3 regions of the Streptomyces sp. NPDC046716 genome follow, and region 1 is predicted to be linked to each of the others. Evidence: riboswitches for the same ligand, from Rfam matches in the RefSeq annotation. Region 1 holds a riboswitch; each other region holds the start of a gene.
What was found. Region 1 has a riboswitch for thiamine pyrophosphate ahead of ABZ930_RS19275 (thiamine ABC transporter substrate-binding protein). Riboswitches for the same ligand answer to the same signal wherever they lie in the genome.

Region 1 (9,697 bases):
CGGCGGGCCGCTGCCACACCTCGAGGGGCGTACCGGACTGGGCGATCCGCCCGTCCCGCATCACCACGACCCGGTCGGCCAGCGCGAACGCCTCCCCCTGGTCGTGGGTGACGGCGAGGACGGTGGTCCCCAGCTCGCCGAACAGCTCCCGGAGTTCGACCACAAGCCGCTCCCGCAGCGACCGGTCGAGCTGCCCGAGCGGTTCGTCCAGCATCAGCAGCCGGGGCCGCGGCGCCAGCGCCCTGGCCAGGGCGACGCGCTGCTGCTCACCCCCGGAGAGCGCGGCGACGGCCCGCCGCTCGGCGCCGGGCAGCCCGACGAGGGCGAGCAATTCCCTGACCCGATCGGCCTGTTCGTCCTTCGCCGCGCCGTGCATGCGCAGCCCGAAGGCGACATTGCCGCCGACGTCGCGCTGCGGGAACAGCTGGTGGTCCTGGAACATCAGACCCACGCCCCGCTTGTGCGCGGGCACCCCGCGCTGGTCTCGCCCGCCGAGCAGCACCCGCCCGGCGTCGAGGTCCTGAAGCCCCGCGACGGCGCGCAGCAGCGTCGACTTGCCGCTGCCGCTCGGCCCGAGCACGCTCACGATCTCGTGCTCGGCGACCTCCAGGCCGACCGCGTCGAGCACGGCGCGCCCGCCGAACCGCACGGTGGCGTCGTCCAGTTCCAGCAGAGGCGACGGTTCCAGCAGAGGCGACGATTCCAGCAGAGGCGGCATCAGAACTCCCCGGTCGTGGCCTTGGCAGGCCGGATGCGTTCGAGCAGCAGCAGGCAGACGGCGCAGACGAGCATCAGGATCGTCGAGAGGGCCATCGCCTGGCCGTAGTTGAGGTCCCCGGCCCGTCCGAGGAGGCGGGCCACGGCGACGGGCAGGGTCGGGTTGTCCGGCCGGGCGATGAACACGGTCGCCCCGAACTCGCCGAGCGAGACGGCGAAGGCGAAGCCCGCGGCGACCAGCAGCGCCCGCCGCACCATCGGCAGGTCGACCTCCCGCCAGGCCCGCAGCGGTGAGGCCCCGAGCACGGCGGCGGCCTCCCGCAGCCGCCCGTCGACGGCGCGCAGCACCGGCAGCATGGTCCGTACGACGAAGGGCACGCCCACGAGGGCCTGGGCCAGCGGCACCAGGATCCAGGAGGCCCGCAGGTCCAGCGGCGGCTTGTCGAGGGTGATGAGGAACCCGAACCCGACGGTCACCGCCGACACGCCCAGCGGCAGCATCAGCAGGGCGTCGAACCCGCGCACGAGACGCCCGGACCTGCGGGTCAGCGCAGCCGCGGCGAGGCCGCCGATCAGCAGCGCGATGGCGGTGGCGGCGACCGCGTACTCCAGCGAGTTCCCGATGGCGTCGATCGGCGGTACGAGGAAGGTCCCGCTGTCGGACGACGACAGCGCCCGGTAGTAGCCGAAGCCGAAACCGTCCGCCGTGTCGAACGAGCGCAGCACCAGCACGCCCAGCGGCAGCAGGACCAGCAGCGCGACGCTCGCCAGCACCCCGCCCAGCAGAGCCCACTGCCCGGTGCCGCGCGGCCGCCGGGCGGTCTGCGCGGCGTCGACGAGCCGCAGGGCGCTCTCCCTGCGCCGCACGGTCCAGGCGTGCACGGCGAGGATCAGCCCGACGGCGGCGAACTGCACGAGGGTGAGCACGGCGGCGGTCGGCAGGTCGAAGATCTGCGCGGTCTGCCGGTAGATCTCGACCTCCAGCGTCGAGAACCCGGGCCCGCCCAGGATCTGCACGACGCCGAACGAGGTGAAGGTGAACAGGAACACCATCAGCGCGGCGGCCGCGACGGCGGGCCCGAGCGCGGGCAGCGTCACCTTCCGCCAGGCGGCGAGGCGCGAGGCGCCGAGCATCCGCGCGGCCTCCTCCTGGCGCGGGTCGAGCTGCGCCCACAGGCCGCCCACGGTCCGTACGACGACCGCGTAGTTGAAGAAGACGTGCGCGAGCAGGATCGCCCACACCGTGGTGTCGAGCCGCACCCCCCACAGCTCGTCGAGCAGCCCGCCCTGTCCGAGGAGGGCGAGGAAGGCGGTGCCGACGACCACGGTCGGCAGCACGAACGGCACGGTCACGACCGCCCGCAGCACCTGCTTGCCGGGGAAGTCCAGGCGCGCGAAGACATAGGCGCCGGGCAGCGCGACCAGCAGCGTGAGCGCGGTCGACGCGAGCGCCTGCCACACGGTGAACCACAGCACGTGCCGGATGTCGGACTGCCCGAGCACCTCGGTGATCCGCCCGAACTGCCAGCCGCCGCCGACGTGCAGCCCGCGCTGGACGATCGCGACGACGGGATAGGCGAAGAAGACCCCGAAGAACACGACGGGCAGGACCATCAGGCCGAGCCGCGCCGCGCTCCCCGAGGGCGCCTTCGCGCCTACTTCAGTACGAGCGAGGTCCACGACTTGACCCAGTCGTCGCGGTGGTCCGCGATCTTGTCCGGCGCCATCGTCTCGGGGTCGTCGACCGGGACCGCGTACTTGGTGTACTCGGCGGGCGCGGTGGCGTTCTTCGTCACCGGGTCGACGAACATGTTGAGCGGCATGTCCTCCTGGAACTTCTTGGAGATCAGGAAGTCGACGAGCGCCTGCCCGCCCTTCTCGTTCTTCGCGCCGTCGAGCAGCCCGGCGAACTCGATCTGCCGGAAGCAGGTCCCCTTCGCCACGCCGACCGGCGAGGTCTTCGGCTGCGGGTCGGAGTAGATCGCCTCGGCCGGCGGCGACGACGCGTACGACACGACGAGCGGCCGCTCCCCGCCCGCCTTCTTGCCGCCGGCGCTCCCGCTGAACTCCTCGTTGTACGCCTGCTCCCAGCCGTCGACGACCTTCACGCCGTTGGCCTTGAGCTTCTTCCAGTACGCCTGCCAGCCGTCGTCGCCGTAGCTCGCGGCCGTCCCGAGCAGGAAGCCGAGGCCGGGCGAGGAGGTGGACGCGTTCTCGGTGACGAGGAGGTCCTTGTACGCGGGCTCGGCCAGGTCGGCGAAGGACGCCGGCGGGGTCATGTGGTGGCGCTCGAAGTACTTCTTGTCGTAGTTGACGCAGATGTCGCCGGTGTCGATCGGCGTGACCCGGTTCTTGCCGGCGTCGAGCTGGTAGCGGCTCTCCACCTGGTCGAGGCCCTTCGCCTTGTAGGAGGCGAAGACGCCGTTGTCGAGGGCGCGGGAGAGCAGGGTGTTGTCGACGCCGAAGAAGACGTCGCCCTGCGGGTTGCCCTTGGACAGGATGGCCTTGTTGACGGCCTCTCCGGCGTCGCCGTCCTTGAGGACCTTGACCTGGTACCCGGACGTCTTCTCGAAGTCGGCGAGGACGCTCTTGGAGACGACCCACGAGTCGTGGCTGACGAGCGTGACGGTCTTGGAGTCGCCGCCGGAGCCCGCGCCGTCCGAGGACGACCCGCACGCGGACAGCGTGACCAGACCGAGCCCCACCGACACGGCCACGGCCATGCGTGTCTTCTTGCTCACTTGTTTTCCTCCTGGGGGTGTCCAGGAAGAGACGCGGCCCTGCCCCGGGGCCTCGACGGCCTCAGGGCAGGGCGCAACAGCTTGAGTGGTGACCGAACTTCCTACCCAGAATGACCTGGGCAAGGTTCAGAGGGTCTGCGGCCCACCATGTGTCTGGCTACCGCACTCTCAGCGCTGTGGCGCTCCCCTGTCGGAATATGAAGATGTCTGTACGAGTGTACGTACGTCGTACGGCTGCCAGGCTACCGCTCGGTCGCCGCGAGCTGACCACACGCCCCGTCGATCTCCTGACCACGGGTGTCGCGCACGGTCACGGGCACACCGTGAGCGGCGATCGCCTCGACGAACGCCTTCTCGTCCTCGGGCCGCGACGCCGTCCACTTCGACCCGGGCGTCGGGTTCAGCGGAATGAGATTGACGTGCACCGGCTTGCCCCGGAGCAGCCGGCCGAGCCGGTCACCGCGCCACGCCTGGTCGTTGATGTCCCGGATGAGCGCGTACTCGATGGAGAGCCGGCGCCCGGACTTGGCGGCGTACTCCCATCCGGCGTCGAGCACCTCCCGCACCTTCCACCGGGTGTTGACCGGTACGAGGGTGTCGCGCAGCTCGTCGTCCGGCGCGTGCAGCGAGATGGCGAGCCGGCACTTGAAGCCCTCGTCGGCGAACCGGTGGATGGCGGGCACGAGACCCACGGTCGACACGGTGATGCCGCGCTGGCTCAGCCCGAGGCCGTCCGGCTCGGGGTCGGTGAGCGCACGGATGGACTGGACGACCCGCTTGTAGTTGGCGAGCGGCTCCCCCATCCCCATGAACACGATGTTGGACAGCCGGGCGGGACCGCCGGGGATCTCCCCGTCCCGGAGAGCCCGCATCCCGTCCACGATCTGGTGCACGATCTCACCGGTCGACAGGTTCCGGTCGAGACCGGCCTGCCCGGTGGCGCAGAACGGGCAGTTCATCCCGCACCCGGCCTGCGACGAGATGCACATCGTCACCCGGTCCGGATACCGCATGAGGACCGACTCGACGAGCGTCCCGTCGAACAGCCGCCACAGGGTCTTGCGCGTGGTGTCCTGGTCGGTCGAGAGGTGCCGCACGACGGACATCAGCTCGGGCAGCAGCGCCTCGCGCAGCTTCTCGCGCGACGCGGCGGGGATGTCGGTCCACTGCTCGGGGTCGTGCGCGTACCGCGCGAAGTAGTGCGTCGACAGCTGCTTGGCACGGAACGGCTTCTCGCCGACGGCGGCGACAGCCTCCTTCCGCTCCGCAGGAGTCATATCGGCAAGGTGCCGCGGCGGCTTCTTGGCTCCGCGGGGGGCGACAAAGGTGAGTTCTCCGGGCTTAGGCATGGCTGTACCAGTGTCGCAGACAATCGGGGGTGGCCCGGGATCAGCTCGCATCGCGGTCGATCCGGGGTAGGGAGGCGGAGTGGCAGACCGCAGCAGAGCAGCGTCGACCGGAGTTCTCCCACCTCGTGCGGTACGCATCGTGCGGTGGGCCCCCTGGCTGTACTGGCCGATGCTCGTCGTGTCCGTGGCCCTTCTGGCGTCAAGGATCGTCGACGGTGCCCGGGCCGGGCAGATCGTGATCGCTTCGGGCCAGGTACTGGTCTGGGTGTTGCTGCTGATCAATCAGCGGGTGGTGTGGCTCCGTCATCTGAGAGCGACCGAGTCCGTACCCGCGCAGGAATAAGGGGCGGGCGCCCCGCAGGCGCCCGCCCCTTCAGTCGGTTCGCTCGGCTCAGGCCGATCCGACGAACAGCACCAGCAGCAGCCACACCACAGGAGCGGTCGGCAGCAGGGAGTCCAGGCGGTCCATGATGCCGCCGTGGCCCGGGAGCAGGGTTCCCATGTCCTTGATGCCGAGGTCCCGCTTGATCATGGACTCGCCGAGATCGCCCAGGGTGGCGCTGGCCGCGACGCAGGCGCCGATCACCAGGCCCTGCCACCAGGTCCCGTCGTCGATCAGGAACTGCATGCACAGCACGCCCGCCACCATCGCGAACAGCACCGCGCCGAAGAGCCCCTCGCGGGTCTTTCCGGGGCTGATGCGCGGCGCCAGCTTGTGCTTGCCGAAGCGCCAGCCGATCGCGTACGCGCCGGTGTCGCTGACCACCGTCAGGATCAGGAAGGTCAGGACCCGCCAGGCACCGTCGTCCGCGGTGAGCATCATCGCCACGAACGTCGCGAGGAAGGGGACGTAGAAGGCGGCGAAGACTCCGGCCGTCACGTCCTTCAGATAGCCCTCGGGCGGCTCGGTCATCCGCCACACCAGGACGGCGAGCGCGGTCAGCGCCATCGCCACCCACGCGCCCTCGGGCCCGCGGACGTACCCGGCGACGACCATCGCCGCGCCGCCGACGGCCAGCGGCACGAGCGGCGCCTTGATGCCCTTGCGCTCGTCGAGCCGCGAGGTCAGCTCCCACAGGCCCACCACGACGGCGACCGCTATCACGCCGACGAACACCGCCTTGACGATGAACAGCGACGCGATGATCACGGCACCGAGTCCGACGCCGACCCCTATGGCCGCGCCGAGATCCCGCCCCGCGCTCTTCTTCTGCCGAGGCTGGGGCTGCGGCTCGGGCTGGGGCTGCGGTGCTGCGCCGGTCATGGGCTCCTGCGGGGTCTGCGACGACGGCGGCGCCGGCCGCTCGGTCTGCGGTGCGGCCTCGTCGCGGAACAGGGGACCGCTCAGCCGAGCAGCCCCCCGGTCGTCCTGGTTGTCACCGCCACCGGTGGGCACGTCGGGCATATCGGGCACGATGGGCATGGGCCGAGTCTCCTCAACCGCGTGCCGTTCGTACGCGGGACCCGCCGGAGCGCGTCCCTGGTCGTACGAGGGGCCCTGACCGTACGCGGGACCTGCCGGGGCCCGGTCCTGATCAGCGGGCCCCCAGTACCCGGGCCCGGTCTGCGGCGCCCCCCAGGAAGAGTCGTTCACGGATTCCTCGAACCTCGATGTTCCGCGCTGCCTCAGACTTCGAGCAGCTCGGCTTCCTTGTGCTTGAGCAGCTCGTCCACCTGGGCGACGTACTTGGCGGTGGTGTCGTCCAGCTCCTTCTCGCCGCGACGGCCCTCGTCCTCGCCGATGTCGCCGTCCTTGATCGCCTTGTCGATGGCTTCCTTCGCCTTGCGACGGACGGAACGGATGGACACCTTGCTGTCCTCCGCCTTGCTCTTGGCGACCTTGATGTAGTCGCGGCGGCGCTCCTCGGTGAGCTCCGGGAACGTCACACGAATGATGTTGCCGTCGTTGCTCGGGTTGACGCCCAGGTCCGAGTCGCGGATCGCCTGCTCGATGTTGCGCAGCGCGCTCTTGTCGAACGGGGTCACGACGGCCATCCGCGGCTCCGGCACCGAGAAGGAAGCCAGCTGGTTGATCGGCGTCAGCGCGCCGTAGTAGTCGGCCACGATCTTGTTGAACATCGCCGGGTGCGCACGACCGGTGCGGATCGCGGCGAAGTCCTCCTTGGCGACCACGACGGCCTTCTCCATCTTTTCCTCGGCCTCGAGGAGGGTCTCTTCGATCACCACTTGCTCCTGCGTGTCTTGAGTGAGGCCCGGCGTGCACGGGGCGGCCGGCTGCGTCGCGTCTGTTGCTCCCGCGCGGTGTGCCCGCGCGGCTTCCTGCGGTGTCCTGCGGTGTCCTTGCACGGTGTCCGACCGGCAGGACATTGTCCATCCCCCGCGGGGTGCCACGGACCTGAGGGTCAGGCGCGGGTGCCCTGCTCGCCCACCAGCGTCCCGATCTTCTCACCCTTGACGGCGCGCGCGATATTGCCCGACGTGAGGAGCTCGAAGACGAGGATCGGCAGCTTGTTGTCGCGGCACAGGGTGATGGCGGTCATGTCGGCGACCTTCAGGTCGCGCGTGATGACTTCGCCGTAGCCGAGCGCGTCGAACTTCACGGCCCCGGGGTTGGTCTTCGGGTCGGAGTCGTAGACACCGTCGACACCGTTCTTGCCCATGAGCAGCGCCTCGGCGTCGATCTCCAGGGCGCGCTGCGCGGCGGTGGTGTCGGTGGAGAAGTACGGCATGCCCATGCCGGCGCCGAAGATCACGACGCGGCCCTTCTCGAGGTGGCGCACGGCGCGCAGCGGGATGTACGGCTCGGCGACCTGGCCCATCGTGATGGCGGTCTGGACGCGGCTGTCGATGCCCTCCTTCTCCAGGAAGTCCTGGAGGGCCAGGCAGTTCATGACCGTGCCGAGCATGCCCATGTAGTCGGAGCGGGCCCGGTCCATGCCGCGCTGCTGGAGCTCGGCACCGCGGAAGAAGTTGCCGCCGCCGATGACGACGGCGATCTGCCACCCGTCCCGGACCACGGCCGCGATCTCACGGGCGATGGCGTGCACCACGTCGGGGTCGACACCCAGACCCCCACCCCCGGCGAACGCCTCACCGGAGAGCTTCAGCAGAAAGCGCCCCGCGCCTTTGCCGACGTCGCTCTTGTCGCCCTTGTCTGCAGCCTGGGTGCTGGTCATGGATTCTCGCCTCTTCTTGCTTGGCACACATACGAAGAAGGCCATTGCCGATGGGGTGTTTCGCAACCCATGTGCGGCAATGGCCTCCTCGTCACATCTGCGGTCGTCCGGTGCGTGCCCGGACGACTGCTGTCGACCCTAGCGGGGTCTCGCGTCGGGCGCGGTACGGACTCAGATGCCGACCTTGATGCGCGAGAAGCGCTTCAGGGTGACACCGGCCTCCTGGAGGACCTTCTCGACCGACTTCTTGTTGTCGAGCGCGTACGGCTGACCGAGGAGGGTGGCCTCCTTGAAGAAGCCGTTGACGCGACCCTCGACGATCTTCGGGAGCGCGGCCTCGGGCTTGCCCTCGGCGCGGGTGGTCTCCTCGGCGACGCGACGCTCGGACTCGACGACCTCGGCCGGGACGTCGTCCTTGGTGAGGTACTTCGGCGCGAAGGCGGCGATGTGCTGCGCGACACCCTTGGCGAGGTCGGCGTCGGCCTTGTCCAGCTCGACCAGAACACCGATCTGCGGGGGCAGGTCGGGCATGGTGCGGTGCATGTAGGCCGTGACGTACGCGCCGGAGAACTGGGCGAAACGCTCCAGGACGATCTTCTCGCCCAGGGTGGCGTTGGCCTCGTCGACGTACGCCTGGACGGTCTTGCCGGCCTCGATCTCGGAGGCGAGCAGGGCGTCGATGTCGGCGGGCGACGTCTTGGCGATGTGCGCGGCCAGCTCGTTCGCCACGGCCTGGAACTTCTCGCCCTTGGCGACGAAGTCCGTCTCGCACTTCAGCTCGACGATGACGCCGGTGGAGTTGTCGTCGGCGATGAGGGAGACGACAGCGCCGTTCTCGGCGGAGCGGCCCTCGCGCTTGGCGACGCCCTTCTGGCCCTTGATGCGCAGCGCCTCGACGGCCTTGTCGACGTTGCCCTCGGCCTCGTCGAGCGCCTTCTTGCAGTCCATCATGCCGGCGCCCGTGAGCTCACGGAGCTTCTTGACGTCAGCGGCGGTGTAGTTCGCCATGATCCTGGTTTCTCTCTACGAAGTCTGAAGTGTCTGACGACGAAAGGGTCGTACGGAGGACGGTCACGGGTGAACGGCGGGGGCCTTGTGGGCCCCCGCCGTCACCTCATGAAACCGGATTCCGTACGGGTCAGGCCTGCTCGGCGTCCGCGGCCGGGGCCTCGGCGGCGGGGGCCTCGGCGGCCGGCGCCTCCGTGGCGGGGGCCTCGGCAGCGGCCGGGGCCTCCTCAGCCTTCTCGTCGGCCTTCTCGTCGGCCTTCTTCTCGCCCTCGAGCAGGTCGCGCTCCCACTCGGCCAGCGGCTCGCCCTGGGCCTTCTCGCCCGGCTTCGAGTCACCGGTGGCCACGCCGGAACGGGCGATGAGGCCCTCGGCGACGGCGTCGGCGATCACGCGGGTGAGCAGGGTGACGGAGCGGATCGCGTCGTCGTTGCCCGGGATCTTGTAGTCGACCTCGTCGGGGTCACAGTTCGTGTCGAGGATCGCGACGACCGGGATGTTGAGCTTCCGGGCCTCGCCGACAGCGATGTGCTCCTTCTTGGTGTCCACGATCCAGACGGCGCTGGGAACCTTGGACATCTCGCGGATACCGCCGAGGGTCTTCTCCAGCTTGGCCTTCTCGCGCGAGAGCACGAGAAGCTCCTTCTTGGTGAGACCGGACGCGGCGACGTCCTCGAAGTCGATCTGCTCGAGCTCCTTGAGGCGCTGCAGACGCTTGTAGACGGTCGAGAAGTTGGTGAGCATGCC
Region 2 (9,697 bases), on a different contig from region 1:
GTTCGCCAGCACGGTGTCGAGGAATTCCGGGAGGTCTCCCTGGCGCTTGCGCGCGTCGGTGCACAGGTACACCCGTGCGTCGGCGAGCCGGGCGCGCTTGACGTCGGTCATGGAGATCCCCCCGTGGGTGGTGCGGTGTCGTGGCGTGCGCGTCCCCCGCGAGGGGGACGCGCACGCCGGACGGTCGTCAGGTCAGACGGCGAGCGCCTGGGCGCGGCGCTTCACCTCCGTGCCGCGATTCTCGCTCAGCGCCTGCGCGGGCGTGCCCGGCAGGGTCGGGTCGGCGGTGAAGAGCCACTCCAGCATCTCTTCGTCGGAGAAGCCGTCGTCCCGCAGAACCGTCAGGAGGCCGACCAGCCCCTTGACGATCTTGTCACCGTCGATGAAGGCGGCCGGCACGTGCAGCGCACGGTTCTCCCCGCGGCGTACGGCGATCACCTGGCCTTCCTTCACCAGCTGGCGGACACGCGTCACCTCGAGGTCCATCTGCTCGGCGATGTCGGGGAGGGTCAGCCACTCGGGGACGAGAGCATCGATCTTTGCGTCAATCTCGGTCACGGGACAAGCCTGCCATCCCGGACTGACAGTCGGAAGCCGGGACCGTCTGACCAGGTGTTTCAGGAACGGCTGGAGGCGCCGGTCACGCCACGGCGGACTTCAGCGGGCGGGCCGGGTCGGCCAGCCGCTCGGGGTCCAGGACCGTTCCGGCCTCGATGAGTTTGCGGCCCTGGGCCAGGTCGCGGGGCTTGCCGACCGCGAGGACGGCCACCAGGGCGCCCTCGCGCAGCCAGCACACCGACCAGGCGGCACCGGCCGGGTCGCCGCGCCACACGGCCGTGTCGGCGCTCTCGTGGTGGCCCGCGTACTGCACGAAGCGGCCGAACTGCTCGGACCAGAAGTACGGCACCGGGTCGTAGACGGCGGGCGTCTCCCCGATGATGTTCGCCGCCACGGTGCGCGGGCCCTGCAGGGCGTTGTCCCAGTGGTGGACCAGGAGTCGCTCTCCGTAGCGCCTCGAGGGGAACGACGAGCAGTCCCCCACCGCGTACACGTCGGGTACGGAGGTGCGCAGTCCCTCGTCGGCCAGCACCTCGCGGTGGTCGCCGAGGGCGATGCCGGAGCCGGCCAGCCAGCGGGTGGCGGGGCGGGCGCCGATGCCGATGACGACGGCTCCGGCGGGCAGGCGCGTGCCGTCGTCCAGGACCACGGCCCCGGGTTCGATGTGCTCCACGCGCGCGCGGGTGCGCAGTTCGGCGCCCGAGTCCGCGTACCAGGCGGCCATGGGGGCCGCGATCTCGGCGGGCAGCGCCCCGGCCAGCGGCCGCTCGGCCGCCTCGACGACGGTGACCCGGCAGCCGGCCTCGCGCGCGGCGGTGGCGAACTCCGCGCCGATCCACCCCGCGCCCACGACCACCACGTCGTGCTGCTCGGCGAGGACGGGCCGCAGCCGCTCGGCGTCGTCGAGGGTGCGCAGCAGATGGACTCCGGGGACGTCCTCGGTGCCCGGCAGCCGCACCGGTTCGGCACCGGTGGCGACGACCAGCACGTCGTACGGGACGGGGCCCTGCGCGGTGTCCAGCTCGTGGTCGCCGGGGCGCAGGCCGGTGACCTCACGGCCCAGCTCCAGGGTGACGCCGAGCGCCTCGAAGTCGACGTCGAAGGCGGAGCCCTCGGCCTTGCCCAGGAGGACCGCCTTGGACAGCGGCGGCCGGTCGTAGGGCTGGTGGGGCTCGGCGCCGATCAGCGTGACCGTGCCGGGGAAGCCCTGTTCGCGCAGGGCCACCGCCGTCTGCACTCCGGCCATGCCCGCGCCCACGACGACGACGCGCCGCCCTGCCGAAACCGTGTTCCCGTTCCGCTGCTCGCTCACGGGATCACCTTAGGCACCTGATCTTGTGTCAGTCAGCGGAGCGGGCCACTCGAGCTCCGTGACGTCCTGCACACGTGTCACCGGGTTTAGTGATCATCAGGGTTCGCGGGGCGGTGGGCGACCGGCCCGATCTCCTCGACGACGCTGGTGCCGTGGCCCTCCTGCGACTCCCACCGCCAGCTCTCGTCGAGCCGCACCCGTCCGTCCGGCAGCTCGGACACGACGGAGAGGCAGTGCCCCGATGAGGTGGACCCGTCGGTCTTCAGCTGGACGTAGCGGAAGTCGAGCCGGTCGCCGGAGCGGGTGCCCACGAGGTGTCCGCGGACGACGTCGCCGCCCTCGTAGCCGGCCCAGATCCGGCCGTCCTCCTCGTGGTAGGCGAAGCGGGTCCGGGTCCCGACCTGGCCCGGGGCCTGATCGGCGACAGGGGCGAGGTAGAGACCGTCGAGCGAGCGTGCCACGGGCGAGGGCTCCCTTACTGGAGGGCTGGCCGAAGAGCTAGGGTGGCCACCGTAAAGCACTCGCGGGAGCCCGTACGCAGTGGGCTGAGAGGGAGGCTGGAGCGGCCTCCGACCGTACGAACCTGATCCGGGTCATGCCGGCGAAGGGAGGGGCTGGACGCCCATGTCGCGTACGCCGTCCGGAGCACCGGACTCCAGCGCGCAGCCATCGAGGGCCGGCGCGCCGAAGAAGGCCCCCGCCACCGACGTCCTGGTCGTCGGCGGCGGCATCATCGGTCTCGTCACCGCGTGGCGGGCCGCCCAGCGCGGTCTGTCCGTCGCGGTCGTGGACCCCGAACCGGGCGGCGGGGCCGCCCAGGTGGCGGCCGGGATGCTGGCCGCCGTCACCGAACTGCACTACGGCGAGCAGACGCTGCTCGGCCTGAACGTCGCGTCGGCCGCCCGCTATCCGGAGTTCGCCGCCGAGCTGTCCGAGGCCACCGGCCAGGATCTCGGCTACCGCGCGTGCGGCACGCTCGCCGTCGCGCTGGACGCCGACGACCGGGCCCACTTGCGTGAACTGCACGCGCTGCAAACGAAGTCGGGCCTCGACTCGGAGTGGCTGTCGGGCCGCGACTGCCGTCGCCTCGAACCGATGCTCGCGCCGGGCGTGCGCGGGGGCCTGCGGGTCGACGGTGACCACCAGATCGACCCGAGAAGGCTCGCGAGCGCCCTGCTGACGGCCTGCGAGCGCTCCGGCGTGATCCTGCACCGTGCGTGGGCCGACCGGCTCCGTGTCGCCCGGGACCGGGCGTGCGGCGTCACGCTCACCGACCGCACCGAGCTCGACGCAGGCCAGGTCGTGCTGGCGGGCGGGAGCCGCAGCGGACAGCTGGCCGGCGTTCCCGACGAGGTGCTGCCGCCCGTCCGGCCGGTCAAGGGCCAGGTGCTGCGCCTGACGGTGCCGCGGCGGTACGCGCCGTTCCTGAGCCGCACCGTGCGCGCGGTGGTCCGCGGCAGCCACGTCTACCTGGTCCCGCGCGTCAACGGCGAACTGGTCGTCGGCGCGACCACCGAGGAGCTGGGCTGGGACACCACGGTCACCGCGGGCGGCGTCTACGAGTTGCTGCGCGACGCCCACGAACTCGTCCCCGGCATCACGGAACTGCCGCTGACGGAGACCCGCGCGGGCCTGCGCCCCGGCTCCCCCGACAACGCCCCGCTGCTGGGCCCGACCGCGCTGCCGGGCCTGCACCTCGCCACCGGTCACCACCGCAACGGCGTGCTGCTCACGCCGGTCACCGGGGACGCCCTCGCGCATGTCCTGGTCACCGGTGAACTCCCCGAAGAGGCGCGCCCGTTCACCCCGAGGCGGTTCAGTGCCGCCACCCTGGAGCAGCCCGCATGAACGTCACTGTGAACGGCGAGCCGCGCGCCGTGGCCGCCGGGGTCACGCTCGGCGCCCTGGTGGCCACGCTCACCACGGCGCACTCCGGTGTGGCCGCCGCGCTCAACGAGACCGTCGTGCCGCGCACCCGCTGGCCCCTCACCGCGCTCTCCGAGGGAGACCGCGTCGAAGTCCTCACCGCCGTCCAAGGAGGCTGACTCATTCATGGCTGACGACGCTTTCGTCCTCGGCGGCACCACCTACTCCTCGCGCCTGATCATGGGCACGGGCGGGGCGCCGAGCCTCGACGTCCTCGAACGCTCCCTGGTCGCCTCCGGCACCGAGCTGACCACGGTGGCGATGCGGCGCGTCAGCGCCGACGTCCACGGCTCGGTCCTGTCGGTCCTGGAGAAGCTGGGCATCCGGGTGCTGCCGAACACCGCGGGCTGCTTCACGGCGGGCGAGGCGGTGCTCACGGCCCGCCTCGCGCGCGAGGCTCTGGGCACGGACCTGGTCAAGCTGGAGGTCATCGCGGACGAGCGCACCCTCCTGCCGGATCCCATCGAGCTGCTGGACGCCGCCGAGACCCTGGTCGACGACGGTTTCACGGTCCTGCCGTACACCAACGACGACCCGGTGCTGGCCCGCAAGCTGGAGGACGTGGGCTGTGCGGCGGTCATGCCGCTGGGCTCCCCCATCGGGTCCGGGCTCGGCATCCGCAATCCGCACAACTTCCAGCTGATCGTCGAGCACGCGCGCGTGCCGGTGATCCTGGACGCGGGCGCGGGCACGGCGTCCGATGTGGCGTTCGCCATGGAACTGGGCTGCGCCGGTGTGATGCTCGCCTCCGCGGTGACCCGCGCCCAGGAGCCGGTCCTCATGGCCGACGGGATGCGGCACGCGGTGGAGGCGGGACGGCTGGCGTACCGCGCGGGGCGGATCCCCCGGCGCCATTTCGCCGAGGCGTCCTCGCCCCAGGAGGGGCGCGCGCACCTCGATCCCGAGCGCCCCGCCTTCTGACGCCCGCGCCGGTCACAGCTCTGCTGCAGTACGGGTCCGGTCCTGCCGCACAGGTCCGGCCTGTCAGTCACTCCTCGTAGACTCCCTGCGTGGACACGACCCTTCAGGACCCGTTGCTCGGGCATGTGCTCGACGCCCGGTACCGCATCGACGCACGCATCGCGGTCGGCGGGATGGCCACGGTCTACCGGGCCGTGGACACCCGCCTCGACCGCGTGCTCGCGATCAAGGTGATGCATCCGTCGCTGGCGGCCGACGTCACGTTCGTCGAGCGGTTCATCCGCGAGGCGAAGTCGGTGGCCCGGCTCTCGCACCCCAATGTGGTGGGCGTCTACGACCAGGGCACCGACGGCCAGTACGTCTATCTGGCGATGGAGTACATCGCGGGCTGCACGCTCCGCGACGTCCTGCGGGACCGCGGGGCGCTGCGGCCGCGCGCGGCCCTCGACATCCTGGAGCCGGTCCTCGCCGCGCTCGGAGCCGCGCACCGCGCGGGTTTCGTGCACCGCGACATGAAGCCGGAGAACGTGCTGATAGGCGACGACGGCCGGGTGAAGGTCGCGGACTTCGGTCTCGTCCGCGCGGTGGACACGGTCACCAACACCACGGGATCGGTCCTCGGCACGGTGTCCTATCTGGCGCCCGAGCAGATCGAGCACGGCACGGCGACGCCCTCGGTGGACGTGTACGCGTGCGGGGTCGTCCTGTACGAGATGCTCACCGGCGGCAAGCCGCACCTGGGGGACTCCCCGGCACAGATCCTGTACAAGCACCTGAACGAGGACGTGCCGCCGCCGTCGGCCTCCGTCCCCGGTCTGTCCTACGAGCTGGACGAGCTGGTCGCCTCGGCGACGGCCCGCACCCCCGGCGTCCGTCCCTACGACGCGGTGGCGTTCCTCGCCCAGGTCCGCACGGCCCGGGCGACGCTGTCCGACGCCCAGCTGGACGCGGTGCCGCCGCAGGCCCACGACGCGGAGCACGTGGGGGCCGACGACCGGACGAGCGTGATCCCGCGCGCGGTGGGCGCCACCTCGGTGCAGCTGCCGCTGCCGACGCGGGACGAGGACCAGTACCACCGCACGAGCGTGCTGCAGAGCCCGCCCCCCATGCCGCCGGCCCCGCCGCGCGGCGCGGGCGGCAGGCCCCGCCGCGGGCTCTTCGTGATCATCGCGGCGGTGCTGCTGGCCCTGGGGATCGGCACGGGCGTCTGGTACATCAACTCGGGCCAGTTCACCAAGGTCCCCACGATCCTGAACCAGAGCCGGGCCGAGGGCGAGCGCCGGGTCGAGGCGGCGGGCCTGAAGGTCGGCACGGTCGGCGAGAAGTTCAGCGACACCTACGACCGGGGCTCGATCATGGGCAGCGACCCGGCGCCGGGCAGCCGCATCAGGGACAACGGCACGGTGAACCTGACGGTGTCCAAGGGCCCCAGAACCGTGAAGGTCCCCGACCTCGAGGGCACCCCGCTGGCCAAGGCCAGGAGCGGGCTCAAGGACGCGGGCCTGACACCGGGCATGATCACCAGGGCGTTCAGCGAGGACATCCCCAAGGGCTCCGTGATCAGCTCGGACCCGAAGGCGGGCTCGACGCGCAACTCCGGCACGGCGGTCGCCCTCGTCGTCTCCAAGGGCGCCCCCGTCGACGTCCCCGACGTCACCGGTGAGTCCCAGGAGGACGCGGTCGCCGATCTGGCGGACGCGGGCCTGAAGGCGAAGATCGCCCCGGCGCGGGTCAACTCGGACGAGGACAAGGGCGACGTGGCCGAGCAGTCGCCCGGCGAGGGCAAGCAGCTCGCCGAGGGCGACACCGTGACCCTGACGATCTCCAAGGGCCCCGTCATGGTCGAGGTCCCGGACGTCACGGGCATGAAGGTCGACAAGGCGACGTCGACGCTGGAGGACGCCGGGTTCCAGGTCGACGAGGACCGGGGGCTGCTCGGCCTGTTCGGCGACCACGTGGACAAGCAGTCCGTGGAGGGCGGCGACGAGGCCCCCAAGGGATCGACCATCAAGATCACGATCAGGTAGTGCACGACGGCCCGGCCCCAGGGTGCCCGTCCTCGCCATGACACCCTGGGCCGGGTGAACAGCAGCATCCGCAACCCGATCGGCGGTCACGTCCCCGTGGCCGGCGGCCTCGCCTCCGTAGGACTGTCCTACGCGCGCGACCTCGAGGCCGAGGCCGTCCAGGTCTTCGTCGCCAACCCGCGCGGCTGGGCCACCCCCACCGGCAATCCCCGCCAGGACGAGGACTTCCGCGCCGCGTGCGCCGCCGAGAACATTCCCGCGTACGTCCACGCGCCCTACCTGATCAACTTCGGGTCGCACACCGAGGCCACGGCCGAGAAGTCCGTGGAGTCGCTGCGCCACTCCCTGCGGCGCGGCCGCGAGATCGGCGCCCTGGGCGTGGTCGTGCACACCGGCTCCGCGACCGGCGGGCGTCCGCGCGAGGTCGCGCTGGCGCAGGTCAGGGAGCACATGCTGCCGCTGCTCGACGAGCTGACGCACGACGACGATCCGTTCCTGCTCCTGGAGTCGACCGCCGGGCAGGGAGCGTCGCTGTGCTCGCGGACCTGGGACTTCGGCCCCTACTTCGACGCGCTCGACCGCCACCCCAGGCTGGGCGTCTGTCTCGACACCTGCCACATCTTCGCGGCGGGTCACGACCTGACCGGCCCGGCCGGCATGAAGCAGACCCTCGATCTGCTCGTGGAGACGGTCGGCGAGGGCCGCCTCAAGCTGATCCACGCCAACGACTCCAAGGACGTCGCGGGCGCCCACAAGGACCGGCACGAGAACATCGGCTCCGGCCACATCGGCGCCGACCCGTTCCGCGAGCTGATGGCGCACCCGGCGACCGAGAACGTTCCCCTGGTCATCGAGACGCCGGGCGGCAAGGAGGGGCACGCCGCGGACGTGGCCCACCTCAAGAAGCTGCGTCCGTAGAAATCTCCTCCCCGCGAAGGAATACCCCCAGGGGGTATACGGTTCTTGTCGGTGACAGGAACCGCGACGGACGCTGGGGGACCCATGCGGCACGACGAGCACACCGCACAGCGGCACACGCACGACACACACCACGGCCACGACCACGGCCACCAGCACGGGACCGGCGGGGTCAGCTGGTCGACGGCGGCCCAGGCCACCCTGCACTGCCTCACCGGCTGCGCCATCGGCGAGGTCCTCGGCATGGTGATCGGCACCGCGCTCGGCTGGGGCAACGTGCCGACGATGGTGCTGGCGATCGCGCTGGCCTTCGTCTTCGGCTACTCGCTCACGCTGCGCGGAGTGCTGCGGGCGGGCGTCGGCTTCCGGACCGCGTTCCGGGTCGCGCTCGCCGCCGACACCCTGTCGATCGCCGTCATGGAGCTGATCGACAACGGGGTCATCGCGCTGTGGCCGAGCGCCATGGACACGCACCTCGACGACGCGCTGTTCTGGGGCGCCCTGGCCGCGTCCCTCGCACTCGCCTTCGTGGTGACGACGCCGGTCAACCGCTGGATGATCGGCCGCGGCAAGGGCCACGCGGTGGTGCACCGGTACCACCACTGAGGCGGGACCCCCGGGGAGGGATCGGGCTCAGAGCTCGGGCCCTTCCCCGGGCCCTTCCTGGTACGAATAGCGCTGCTCACGCCACGGGTCCCCCACGTTGTGGTACCCCCGCTCCTCCCAGAAACCCCGCCGGTCCGCGGTCATGTACTCCACGCCGCGGACCCACTTGGGGCCCTTCCACGCGTACAGGTGCGGCACCACGAGGCGCAGCGGGAAGCCGTGCTCGGCGGTGAGCAGCTCGCCGCCCTTGTGGGTGGCGAAGATCGTGCTCTCGGACGCGAAGTCCGAGAGGCGGAGGTTGGAGCTGAAGCCGTACTCGGCCCAGACCATGACATGGGTGACGCCGGGCGCGGGCGGGGCCAGCTCCAGCACGGTCGACGCGCGCACCCCGCCCCACTCGGCGCCGAGCATGCTGAACTTGGTGACGCAGTGCAGATCACCGACCACGGTGCCGTACGGCAGCGCCGAGAACTCCTCGTGGTTCCAGGTGTGCTTGTCGCCGTCGGCGGTGGCCCCGAAGACCCTGAACTCCCAGCGCTCGGGGCGGAACTTGGGCACCGGGCCATAGTGCGTGACGGGCCAGCCGCGCTGCAGACGCTGTCCCGGTGGAAGCTCCTGCTGCACCGCTCCCCCAGACTCGCGACCCACCGGATGACCCATGCCTCCATCCTGACAGACCCCGGGCAGTGGACGTGACCACGCGGGCGCCGGCGGGCGACAGTCGATCATCGATTCGGGCAACTCCTACTAAGCGTGCACTTACTGGACGCGTTTCTGTGCCGGTGCGAGGATGCGCGCGAAACCTGCCCAGTCCACCCGCTTGGAAGGAGCCTCTGCGATGCAGGGCGACCCCGAGGTCATCGAATTTCTCAACGAGCAGCTGACCGCCGAGCTCACCGCGATCAACCAGTACTTCCTGCACGCCAAGATGCAGGAGAACTTCGGCTGGACGAAGCTCGCGAAGTACACCCGGTCCGAGTCGTTCGACGAGATGAAGCACGCGGAGGTGCTGACCGACCGGATCCTCTTCCTGGACGGGCTGCCCAACTACCAGCGGCTCTTCCACGTCCAGGTCGGCCAGACGGTCACCGAGATGTTCCAGGCCGACCGGCAGATCGAGGTCGCGGCGATCGACCGGCTGAAGCGGGGCATCGAGGTGATGCGCGCCAAGGGCGACATCACGTCCGCAAACATCTTCGAGTCGATCCTCGAGGACGAGGAGCACCACATCGACTATCTCGACACGCAGCTCGAGCTGGTGGAGAAGCTGGGCGAGCCGCTGTACATCGCGCAGCTCATCGAGCAGCCCGACAGCTGAGATCCGGCCCCGGGGAAGGCTAGGCGGCGTCCGGCAGCTCGGCCTGCGGCGACAGGGCCACGGCGGCCTCACCCTGTTCGACGAGTTCCCTGCGGGGGCACGTGCCCCGGC
Region 3 (9,697 bases), on a different contig from region 1:
GTACGCCTCGAAGGACCGCCAGGCGTAGATGACCTCGTCGCCCGGACCGCTGGTCGCCTGGAGCAGCTGCTGGGCGACGCCGACCGAGCCGGTGCCGGTGGCCAGGTGCGTCACCGGCACGCCGAACCGGTCCGCCAGCTCGTTCATCAGGCCCGTGCAGGCCATGTCCGGGTAGCGGTTGAACGCCCCGGCCGCGGCGATCGCCCGCTCCATGACGCCGGGGAGCGGCGGATAGGGGTTCTCGTTGGAGGAGAGCTTGTACGCCACCGGGCCCCCGGCGGCCGCGGGCTTGCCCGGCTTGTAGGCGGGGATGCCCGCCAGCTCCGCGCGCAGCTTCGGGTTGGTCTCGCTCACCGCAGTCCTCCTTGTGGCCACCGTTCCAATACTGCTCACCTTAAGAGGATTCGGCGGCGGCCCCAATGGGGCCGCCTCATCGCGGCTCGCACCGACCGGTGCGGCGTACGGAGAGGGGGGAGCGCTCCATGCCCTGGCGCGCGCCCCTGGCTCGCGCCGTGGCGCGCATCACCCGTGAAGGTGAGTTGAGACCTGTTCGCAACATCGTCGACTTGGCAGGCTCATGCGTGCCGACAAGTGACGTACTAGTGTGATGGCCATCAACTCCCCTACATTCCAAGGTCATTGACGGGTCATCACCTTGCAGAAACGTGCCTGTCAACCCCGGCATATGCGCCCCCGCCATGCAGCCGCATGAGCCCTACTATCGGCTCGCCATGACAGCAGCAGGGAAGCACCAGGTGAGCCGGGCGGAGACGACGACCCGCAGAGGCACCCGGCCAGGCAGAGCGGGCATCAGAGATGTCGCCGCCGCCGCGGGGGTCTCGATCACTACTGTCTCCGATGCACTCAACGGCAAGGGCCGGCTCCCCGACGCCACCCGACGCCACGTCCGCGAGGTCGCCGACCGGTTGGGCTACCGCCCCTCCGCGGCGGCCCGAACGCTCCGTACCGGCAAGTCGGGCCTCATCGGCCTGACCGTGACGACCTACGGGGATGAACCTTTCACCTTCACCGAATTCGCGTACTTCGCGGAGATGGCCAGAGCCGCCACCTCGGCGGCGCTCGCCCGCGGGTACGCCCTTGTCATCCTGCCCGCCACCTCCCGTCACGACGTGTGGTCGAACGTCGCCCTCGACGGCACCGTCGTCATCGACCCCTCCGACCACGACCCGGTCGTCAGCGAGCTGGTCCGCCAGGGCCTGCCCGTCGTCTCGGACGGACGCCCCGGGGGCACCCTGCCGGTGACCGCCTGGGTCGACAACGACCACGAGGCCGCCGTACTCGGCATCCTCGACCACCTCGCCGAGGCCGGCGCCCGCCGCATCGGCCTGCTCACGGGCACCACCACCGACACGTACACCCACCTCTCCACCTCCGCGTACCTGCGCTGGTGCGAGCGGATCGGGCAGGAGCCGGTCTACGAGTCGTACCCCGCGCACGATCCGTGTGCGGGCGCCGTCGCCGCCGACCGGCTGCTCGCCCGGCCGGACCGCCCCGACGCGGTGTACGGCCTCTTCGACCCCAACGGCACGGACCTGCTCGCCGCGGCCCGCCGCTACGGCCTGCGCGTCCCCGAGGACCTGCTGCTCGTCTGTTGCAGCGAGTCGAATGTGTATGCGAACACCGAGCCGCCCATCACCACCCTGTCGCTCAAACCGCGGCGCATCGGCACGGCCGTCGTCCAACTGCTCATCGACGCCATCGAGGGCCTCGAATCCGATCAACCGGTCGAGCAGGTGATACCGACGGAACTGATCGTGCGGACGTCCTCGATGCGCCGCCCGTCCCGCACCACGGTCAGTCCACCGCGCTCCCCGAAGCAGGGCTGACCGCCCGGCAGCCGCCCCGCGATCGCGGGGCGGCCCGAAATCCAGCGAGGAAAAGTCCGCACCAATTCGGGAGAAATGAGGGGCGAACAGCCCCCCGTCACCGATTCACCACCCCTGGTGCATCACACAGTGCGAGCCGCATTCCTATGATGGGCGCACGACACCGCGGGCCGCTGCGACCAGGCAGTCCGATCCGGTGCACAGGCGGCGCAATGGTGGAGGGGTCGATGACTCAGGGGGCCGGTCAGGGACCCGCAGCGCGCACAGAGACGCTGCGTGATTTCCGCGTTCCCGCGTACGTGCATGACGTACCGGCGAATGTGATGACGACCGAGCCCGCCCCCGGAGCGGAGAATCCCGACGCGTATCCGGACGGCTACACGCCGACGGAGCGCGATCTGCCGGTCATCAGCAGGACCGATCCGGCCCCGGCCGAGACCCCGGAGCCGGCCCCGGTCCCCGCCCCCGCGGCGGGCGAAGGGCCCGGCCCGCTGTTCGTCGTCGGCGACGTCCACGGCTACCTCGACGAGCTGATCGCCGCCCTCCAGGAGAAGGGCCTGATCGACGCGGAGGGCAACTGGGCGGCGGGCACCGCGCGCCTGTGGTTCCTCGGCGACTTCACCGACCGCGGGCCCGACGGGATCGGCGTCATCGACCTGGTGATGCGGCTCTCGGCGGAGGCCGCGGCGGCGGGCGGCTACTGCAAGGCGCTCATGGGCAACCACGAGCTGCTGCTCCTCGGCGCCAAGCGATTCGGCGACACCCCCGTCAATTCGGGGGCCGGCACCGCCACCTTCCAGGCCGCCTGGCTCCTCAACGGCGGACAGAAGTCCGACATGGACCGGCTCCAGGACGTCCATCTGCAGTGGATGTCCCGACTCGACGCAATCGAGATCGAGGACGACCACCTGCTGATGCACTCCGACACGACGTCGTACCTCGACTACGGCGATTCGATCGAGGCCGTCAACGACACCATCCGCGAGACGCTCACGCGCAACGACGCGGACGAGTGCTGGGACCTGTTCCGCAAGTTCACCAAGCGGTTCGCCTTCCGCGACGAGGAATCGGGTCCCGGCGCCGTGCGCGAGCTGCTCGGCGCCTTCGGCGGCAGCCGCGTGGTGCACGGCCACAGCCCGATTCCGTACCTCCTGGGTCAGGTCGGCGCCGAGTCGGGCGCCGACGACACCGAGGAGAAGACCCGCCCGGCCGTCGAAGGACCGCACGTGTACGCGGGCGGTCTCGCCATCGCCATGGACGGCGGTGTGACCATGGCCGGAAAACTCCTGGTCCAGCAACTGCCGATGGATATCTGAGAGTTGATCGGGCAGGCGCGGTAAACGGAGGATTCCTCTGGCCGCAAGGCCAATTTCCGGAAACCCCCTGTCACCGCCCGCCGTAGCAGCTCTACCATCGGCTTATCCGTAGCAGGCTCCCCTCCGTTTCTGCCCGACGGCTCGTACCCATGCGGGCCACCAAGCCCTACGGAGCATCGGGGGATGCACATGAACAGCGCTCCGCATTTGCTGAACGAGGACCGCCCCGAGTTCGAGCGGATCCTCGATGAGGCGCTGCGTACCGCACCGAACCGGCCTGATCTCGCCGCAGTGGGCCAGCGGCTCAACCCCGAGCAGCTGCGCACCATGGCGCTCAACGCGGCAGCGTTGATCAGTGCCGCCGCAGCGACCGAGTACCAGCACTACATATCGGTCCGTGAGGATCTGCGTACCTCCCCGCGGCCCCAACCGCTCGACGAAGGAGGCACCTCCGGCACGACCTCGGAAACCGGCGGCGGCAACCCCCTGGGCTTCGCCGCCACCGTGAGTGAAGTCGCGGAGACGACAGGGCCCGGCATCGCCGCGGTCGCCGTCGTCCTCTTCCCGGTGCTCGCCGGGACGGCCGCCGCGATCTTTCTGCTGGTCGGCTACATCCTGAAGATGCTCAACCCGCCACCGGACTTCGCCGGCACCCTGCTCACGGCCGGCTGGGTCTTCGGCGCGCTCACCGCGGCGGGGATCCTCGTCGCGGCGGTGTGCCTGCTGCTGGCCGCTCTGCGCAACGGGGCGACCTCGCTCCAGGCCGGAGCGCACGGCGCGGCGAACGAAGTGGTGGCGCGGGCCAGGGAAACCTGGGCCAAGGCGCTGCTGGAGCGGGGCATCCTGCCGTTCCTGCGGGAGGCTCTCGCCGAGCCGCCCGCGGGCGGTGACCCGCTCGGCGCCGGCCGGGCCGGCGCCACGGGCCGGATGCCCCAGCTCGGCTACAACAGGCCGGGGTTCAGCAGCCCGGACGGTGGCGGCACCGCCACCGGACAGCGCGCAGGCTTCTCCAGTCCGGACTTCTCGAGCCCGGACTTCGGCGGCCCCGAGCACCGGCCGGACTGACCGTCCGGCGGGAGCTCGAAGGCCGTGACCTCGGCTCGGGGCGATGTGCACGAAGCCCCGAGCCGCAGTCGTGCGCGCGGGTGGGGCTCAGTCGGCGGTCGGCGCGGCCGCCACGGACACGCTCTCCGACGTGGCCGACTGGAAACTGTCGCTTTCGGCGAAGACGGCGCGGTAGTAGCCCGCCTCGCTCCGGTCGACATCAGCGGCGAACTCGTTGCCGTTGCCTGCCCAGATAGCCTCGTCCGTGGCCACGGTCGTCCACGTGGTGCCGTCGGGCGAGTACTGGATGTCGACGAGGATCGTGGCCGGAGTCCAGCCGTCCGGGAAGTCGATGAGCCCCTCGGTGTGCACCTTTCCGGAGGCGTCGCGCTGAGCGCTGAAGGCCGTGAACTTCGCGGCCCTGTGCACCTTCAGAGCGGTGCTCGTGCCCTTCGACGCCTGGAGGAACGGGTCGTCGTCGGTGTCCAGAGCCAGCTGGAAGTAGCCGCCCTGCCAGGGCGTGTAGTCCATGGTGAACGTGCCGTCCGCGGCGGTCGTGAACTGGCCCACGACGTCCGTCTGGGAGGTGTCGGGCCCGAAGAGGACGCCACCGGCCTGTCCCGCCAGCGGCACCCAGCCGTCCGCGGTCTTCTGCTCGACCTTGCCGTGCAGCGTGACGGACCGGCCGTAGTCGATGTCGGTCTCACCGACCGACGCCGTGATGCGCGTCGGAATCTGGTCCACGCCGATCTGCACCGGCTCGGACTCTCCGTAGAGCACGTAGGGGGTGCCACCGCCCGAACGGAAGACGGCCTGGATCGGCGCGGCTCCGTCCAGGCGCACGGACGCGCTGAAGCGACCACGGTCGTCGGTGGACACGGTGGCCTCGGTCCAGTAGTCGACATCGATGTCGACCTGGCGAGCCGCCAGCGGCTTCACCTCGCGGGTGGGCCACCGGCCGTAGAGCGTCCCGTTCACCGTCACGTCACGATGGTCGTGGTCGATCGAGCCGCGATCGGTGCTCAGCCCGCCGAACCGCGCGACCACGTAGTACGCGAGGTCCCCGGCGGACTGCTTGCGCACATGGTCGCCGTCGGCGTCGGTGACGTCCACGTCGATGCGGTAGCTGCCCAGCTCGGGCAGTTTCAGCGGCTTCTTCGTGCGCCATACGCCGTCCTGGCGCGAGCCGGAGGAGAGCCGGAAGTCCTTGGTCCTGACTTCGGCGACCTCGGTCTGCGTCGTGTACGAGATCAGGTGAGCCGTGATCTTCTCGACGTCGGCTCCGGACCGAGCGCTGATCTGCAAGATGCCCAGGTCGTCCGAGACGCTCCCCGCGTAACGGACCTCCAGCTGGTCGTCGGCGTGCGCAGCCGTCACCCCGCCGAGGCCCAGCGCGGCGGCCGCTCCCGCCACCGTCACCCATCTGCCCATTCTTCTCAGCAACACCTGTGATCCCCACCCCTGTTGATCGAGTCGGACAGCCGTCCCCGACAGGACGGCCGCGGCGGGAATCTTTATACAGGCCGTCACTCCCGGGTGCACCGGCCTTTTGACGCCGGCGGGGGCGCGGCACGGAGTGGGCCCGCAGGTCCTTGATCGAGCCCACTCCGTGATCGCCCGGCGCCCTGTCTCAGTCGGCGATCGGCAGGTACACGCGGTTGCCCGCCTGCGCGAACTCCTTCGACTTCTGCTCCATGCCCGCCTCGATCTCGGACTTGTCCGCAAAGGCCGTGCCGTGCTCGCGCCGGATGTCCTGCGAGATCTTCATCGAGCAGAATTTCGGGCCACACATCGAGCAGAAGTGCGCGGTCTTCGCGGGCTCGGCCGGCAGCGTCTCGTCGTGGAACTCGCGTGCCGTGTCCGGGTCGAGAGCCAGGTTGAACTGGTCCTCCCAGCGGAACTCGAAGCGGGCGTCGGACAGCGCGTCGTCCCACTCCTGCGCGCCCGGGTGGCCCTTGGCGAGGTCCGCCGCGTGCGCCGCGATCTTGTAGGTGATGACGCCGGTCTTCACGTCGTCCCGGTTCGGCAGGCCCAGGTGCTCCTTGGGCGTGACGTAGCAGAGCATCGCCGTGCCCCACCAGGCGATCATCGCGGCGCCGATCCCGGACGTGATGTGGTCGTACGCCGGGGCGACGTCGGTGGTCAGCGGGCCGAGCGTGTAGAACGGCGCCTCCTCGCAGATCTCCTGCTGGAGGTCGATGTTCTCCTTGATCTTGTGCATCGGGACGTGCCCGGGGCCCTCGATCATCGTCTGCACGTTGTGCCGCTTCGCGATCGTGTTCAGCTCACCGAGGGTGCGCAGCTCCGCGAACTGGGCCTCGTCGTTGGCGTCCGCGATGGAGCCGGGGCGCAGGCCGTCGCCGAGCGAGTACGTGACGTCGTACGCCGCGAGGATCTCGCACAGCTCCTCGAAGTGCTCGTAGAGGAAGCTCTCCCTGTGGTGCGCGAGACACCAGGCGGCCATGATCGAGCCGCCGCGCGAGACGATGCCGGTCTTGCGGTTGGCGGTCAGCGGGACGTACGGGAGGCGGACTCCGGCGTGGACCGTCATGTAGTCCACGCCCTGCTCGGCCTGCTCGATCACCGTGTCCTTGTAGATGTCCCAGGTCAGTTCCTCGGCCCGGCCGTCGACCTTCTCGAGGGCCTGGTAGAGCGGCACGGTGCCGATCGGGACGGGGGAGTTGCGCAGCACCCACTCGCGGGTGGTGTGGATGTTGCGGCCGGTGGAGAGGTCCATGACGGTGTCGGCGCCCCAGCGGGTCGCCCACGTCATCTTCTCCACCTCCTCCTCGATGGAGGACGTGACCGCGGAGTTGCCGATGTTGGCGTTGACCTTCACCAGGAACCGCTTGCCGATGATCATCGGCTCGATCTCCGGGTGGTTCACGTTGGCGGGCAGCACCGCGCGGCCCGCAGCGATCTCCTCGCGGACGACCTCGGGTGAGACGTTCTCCCGAAGGGCCACGTACTCCATCTCCGGGGTGATCTCACCCCGTCGTGCGTACGCGAGTTGGGTCACCGCCTGGCCGTCGCGGCCGCGGCGCGGCTGGCGCGGGCGGCCGGGGAAGACCGCGTCCAGGTTGCGCAGTCCGCCGCGCGGCGACGTGTGCTTGATGCCGTCGTCCTCGGGGCGGACGGGGCGTCCCGCGTACTCCTCGGTGTCGCCGCGGCCGATGATCCAGTTCTCCCGCAGGGGCGCGAGCCCCCGGCGGACATCGGTGTCGACGGTCGGATCGGTGTACGGGCCGGACGTGTCGTACAGCGTGACCGACTGTCCGTTGGTGAGATGCACCTGACGGACCGGCACATGGAGATCGGGGCGCGAACCCTCGATGTATCCCTTGTGCCAGCCGATGGACTTCCCGGCCTCGTCGGGGTTCTCACCCTGGTCGGAGGCAGGCGTGCGTGCGTCCTTGATGCTCATGAGAGCTACTCCCTACGCCGGCATTACCCGGTAACAGGTTCGGCGGTCGACGCAGCCGTCTTCGTCCTGCCTGTTTCACGTGAAACAGGTCCTGCGACGAAGGTCAGCGCCCTCTCAGCCCGGTGCTCCGAGCTCCCGCGTGTGCAAAGGTGCCTCCACGCTAGCGCCCCTTCGGACGCGTTGAACAGAGGGCCCCTGTCGTTCTTGCGATGATCGGTCGGTGACCACCACCCAGCAGCCGCCTCCCCCGCCCCAACCACCCCATGGACACGGCCCGTCCGAGGGAGGGCACGGCCACTCCCACAGCCACGGCCCGGCCGCCCCGGTCTCCAGGCATCTGCGGAAGGTCATCGCGGCGGTCCTGATCCCGTTCTCCGTCGCGGTGGTGGTGGGCCTCGCGGTGCTGTGGCCCGGCGGCGCACCGCCCCACGAGCGCACCGGAGTCGGCTTCGACCGGCAGACGCAGCAGGCGACGGTGGCCAAGGTCGAGAAGGTCCCCTGCGCGTCCGTGAACGCCTCGGGGGACACCCCGACCGGCGACACCTCCACGGCCGAGGGTTCGTCCGCCCAGCAGCAGGCCGGCGGCACCTGTGAGAACGCGACGATCCGCATCAGCACCGGCAAGGACAAGGGCCGTACGTTCACGGAGGTCGTCCAGCCGGACTCACCGCGGCAGTTGCACGAGGGCCAGAAGGTGATCGTGGCCTACGCGCCGGACGCCCCGGAGAATCTGCAGTACTCGGTCACCGATGTGAACCGCAAGATTCCGATGGTGCTGCTGGCCGGAATCTTCGCCCTGGCCGTGGTGCTGGTCGGCCGCATGCGGGGCGTCATGGCGCTGGTCGCGCTCGCGGTCAGCTTCGGAGTGCTGACGCTGTTCATCCTGCCCGCGATCCTCCAGGGCTCGAATCCCCTGGTGGTGGCGGTCGTCGGGGCCAGCGCCATCATGCTGATCGCGCTCTACATGTGCCACGGGCTGTCGGCGAGAACCTCCGTCGCCGTCCTGGGCACCCTGGTCTCCCTGGTGCTCATCGGCCTGCTGGGCTCGCTGTTCATCGGCTGGGCCGCCCTGACCGGCAACACGGACGACAACACCGGCCTGATCCACGGCCTGTATCCGGACATCGACATGAGCGGTCTGCTGCTCGCGGGCGTCATCATCGGCTCGCTCGGGGTGCTCGACGACGTGACGGTCACCCAGACGTCGGCGGTCTGGGAACTGCACGAGGCCAACCCCTCGATGGGCTGGCGGGGGCTGTACCGGGCGGGCATCCGGATCGGCCGCGACCACATCGCGTCGGTCGTCAACACCCTGGTCCTGGCGTACGCGGGCGCGGCGCTGCCGCTGCTGCTGCTGTTCTCGATCGCGCAGAGCAGCGTGTCGGACGTGGCCAACAGTGAGCTGGTGGCCGAGGAGATCGTCCGCACGCTGGTCGGCTCGATCGGCCTGGTCGCCTCTGTGCCGGTGACGACGGCGCTGGCCGCCCTGGTGGTCTCCGCCGACCGCCCGGGCCCTCAGGCCCCTGCCAGAACCGCTCCTGCACGCGGTGGCAGAGGCCGACGACGCAGGGCGTGAGCGCGGTACTGCTCGGGTGTACCGCACTGCTGAAGCGTTACGTCGAGGGCGTCGGCGCGGGGGAGTCAGCCGGCGCTCTGCTCCTCGGCCAGGATCCGGTCGAGCGCCTCGTCGAGGTCGGCCTCGAAGTCGGCGAGGGCCTGCTCGTGACCGAGCGGCACCAGCTTGTCGGTGCGGTCGAGGAAGGCGATGATCGGCGCGACCCCGGCCCGGAACAGCGCCTGATCGCTGCCGACCTGGAGCCTGATGTGGACCTCACCGGGCAATTCGGCGGTGGTCCCGCCGCCCGACGGCTCCACGGGGGAGATCCGCACATCACCGTCGCCGGTCGCCCCGTTGACCCCGTCGACGAGGAGCTCCCGGCCGAATGCCCAGGTCACGGGCGCGTCGCCGGGGAGATGGAAGGTCAGCCGCACGGCGTACGGGTCGGTGGACTCGTACCGGAGCTCCACCGGAATGCGGAAAGCGAGCTCCTCGGAGACGAGGAAGC

Region 2: another riboswitch for thiamine pyrophosphate. It lies ahead of thiO (glycine oxidase ThiO); the one in region 1 lies ahead of ABZ930_RS19275 (thiamine ABC transporter substrate-binding protein).
Region 3: another riboswitch for thiamine pyrophosphate. It lies ahead of thiC (phosphomethylpyrimidine synthase ThiC); the one in region 1 lies ahead of ABZ930_RS19275 (thiamine ABC transporter substrate-binding protein).

Annotation. Positions count from the first base shown of each region.
Region 1 covers NZ_JBEYYU010000023.1:107,021-116,717, reverse strand. Annotated here, with positions in the region: gene ABZ930_RS19285 (ABC transporter ATP-binding protein) at 1-718, opposite strand, end outside; gene ABZ930_RS19280 (iron ABC transporter permease) at 718-2,331, opposite strand; gene ABZ930_RS19275 (thiamine ABC transporter substrate-binding protein) at 2,373-3,440, opposite strand; TPP riboswitch at 3,539-3,657, opposite strand; gene rlmN (23S rRNA (adenine(2503)-C(2))-methyltransferase RlmN) at 3,701-4,807, opposite strand; gene ABZ930_RS19265 (hypothetical protein) at 4,947-5,150, shown strand; gene ABZ930_RS19260 (phosphatidate cytidylyltransferase) at 5,199-6,401, opposite strand; gene frr (ribosome recycling factor) at 6,434-6,991, opposite strand; gene pyrH (UMP kinase) at 7,171-7,944, opposite strand; gene tsf (translation elongation factor Ts) at 8,116-8,952, opposite strand; gene rpsB (30S ribosomal protein S2) at 9,083-9,697, opposite strand, start outside.
Region 2 covers NZ_JBEYYU010000020.1:30,441-40,137, reverse strand. Annotated here, with positions in the region: gene thiE (thiamine phosphate synthase) at 1-111, opposite strand, end outside; gene ABZ930_RS17185 (Rv2175c family DNA-binding protein) at 193-558, opposite strand; gene ABZ930_RS17180 (FAD-dependent oxidoreductase) at 641-1,870, opposite strand; gene ABZ930_RS17175 (hypothetical protein) at 1,957-2,331, opposite strand; TPP riboswitch at 2,384-2,497, shown strand; gene thiO (glycine oxidase ThiO) at 2,495-3,718, shown strand; gene thiS (sulfur carrier protein ThiS) at 3,715-3,915, shown strand; gene ABZ930_RS17160 (thiazole synthase) at 3,923-4,717, shown strand; gene pknB (Stk1 family PASTA domain-containing Ser/Thr kinase) at 4,807-6,744, shown strand; gene ABZ930_RS17150 (deoxyribonuclease IV) at 6,799-7,662, shown strand; gene ABZ930_RS17145 (DUF4396 domain-containing protein) at 7,747-8,268, shown strand; gene ABZ930_RS17140 (sulfite oxidase-like oxidoreductase) at 8,296-8,928, opposite strand; gene bfr (bacterioferritin) at 9,107-9,586, shown strand; gene ABZ930_RS17130 ((2Fe-2S)-binding protein) at 9,606-9,697, opposite strand, start outside.
Region 3 covers NZ_JBEYYU010000003.1:84,808-94,504, forward strand. Annotated here, with positions in the region: gene hisC (histidinol-phosphate transaminase) at 1-354, opposite strand, end outside; gene ABZ930_RS03280 (LacI family DNA-binding transcriptional regulator) at 732-1,847, shown strand; gene ABZ930_RS03285 (metallophosphoesterase family protein) at 2,075-3,163, shown strand; gene ABZ930_RS03290 (hypothetical protein) at 3,347-4,228, shown strand; gene ABZ930_RS03295 (hypothetical protein) at 4,316-5,638, opposite strand; gene thiC (phosphomethylpyrimidine synthase ThiC) at 5,838-7,631, opposite strand; TPP riboswitch at 7,624-7,780, opposite strand; gene ABZ930_RS03305 (YibE/F family protein) at 7,852-9,207, shown strand; gene ABZ930_RS03310 (SsgA family sporulation/cell division regulator) at 9,273-9,697, opposite strand, start outside.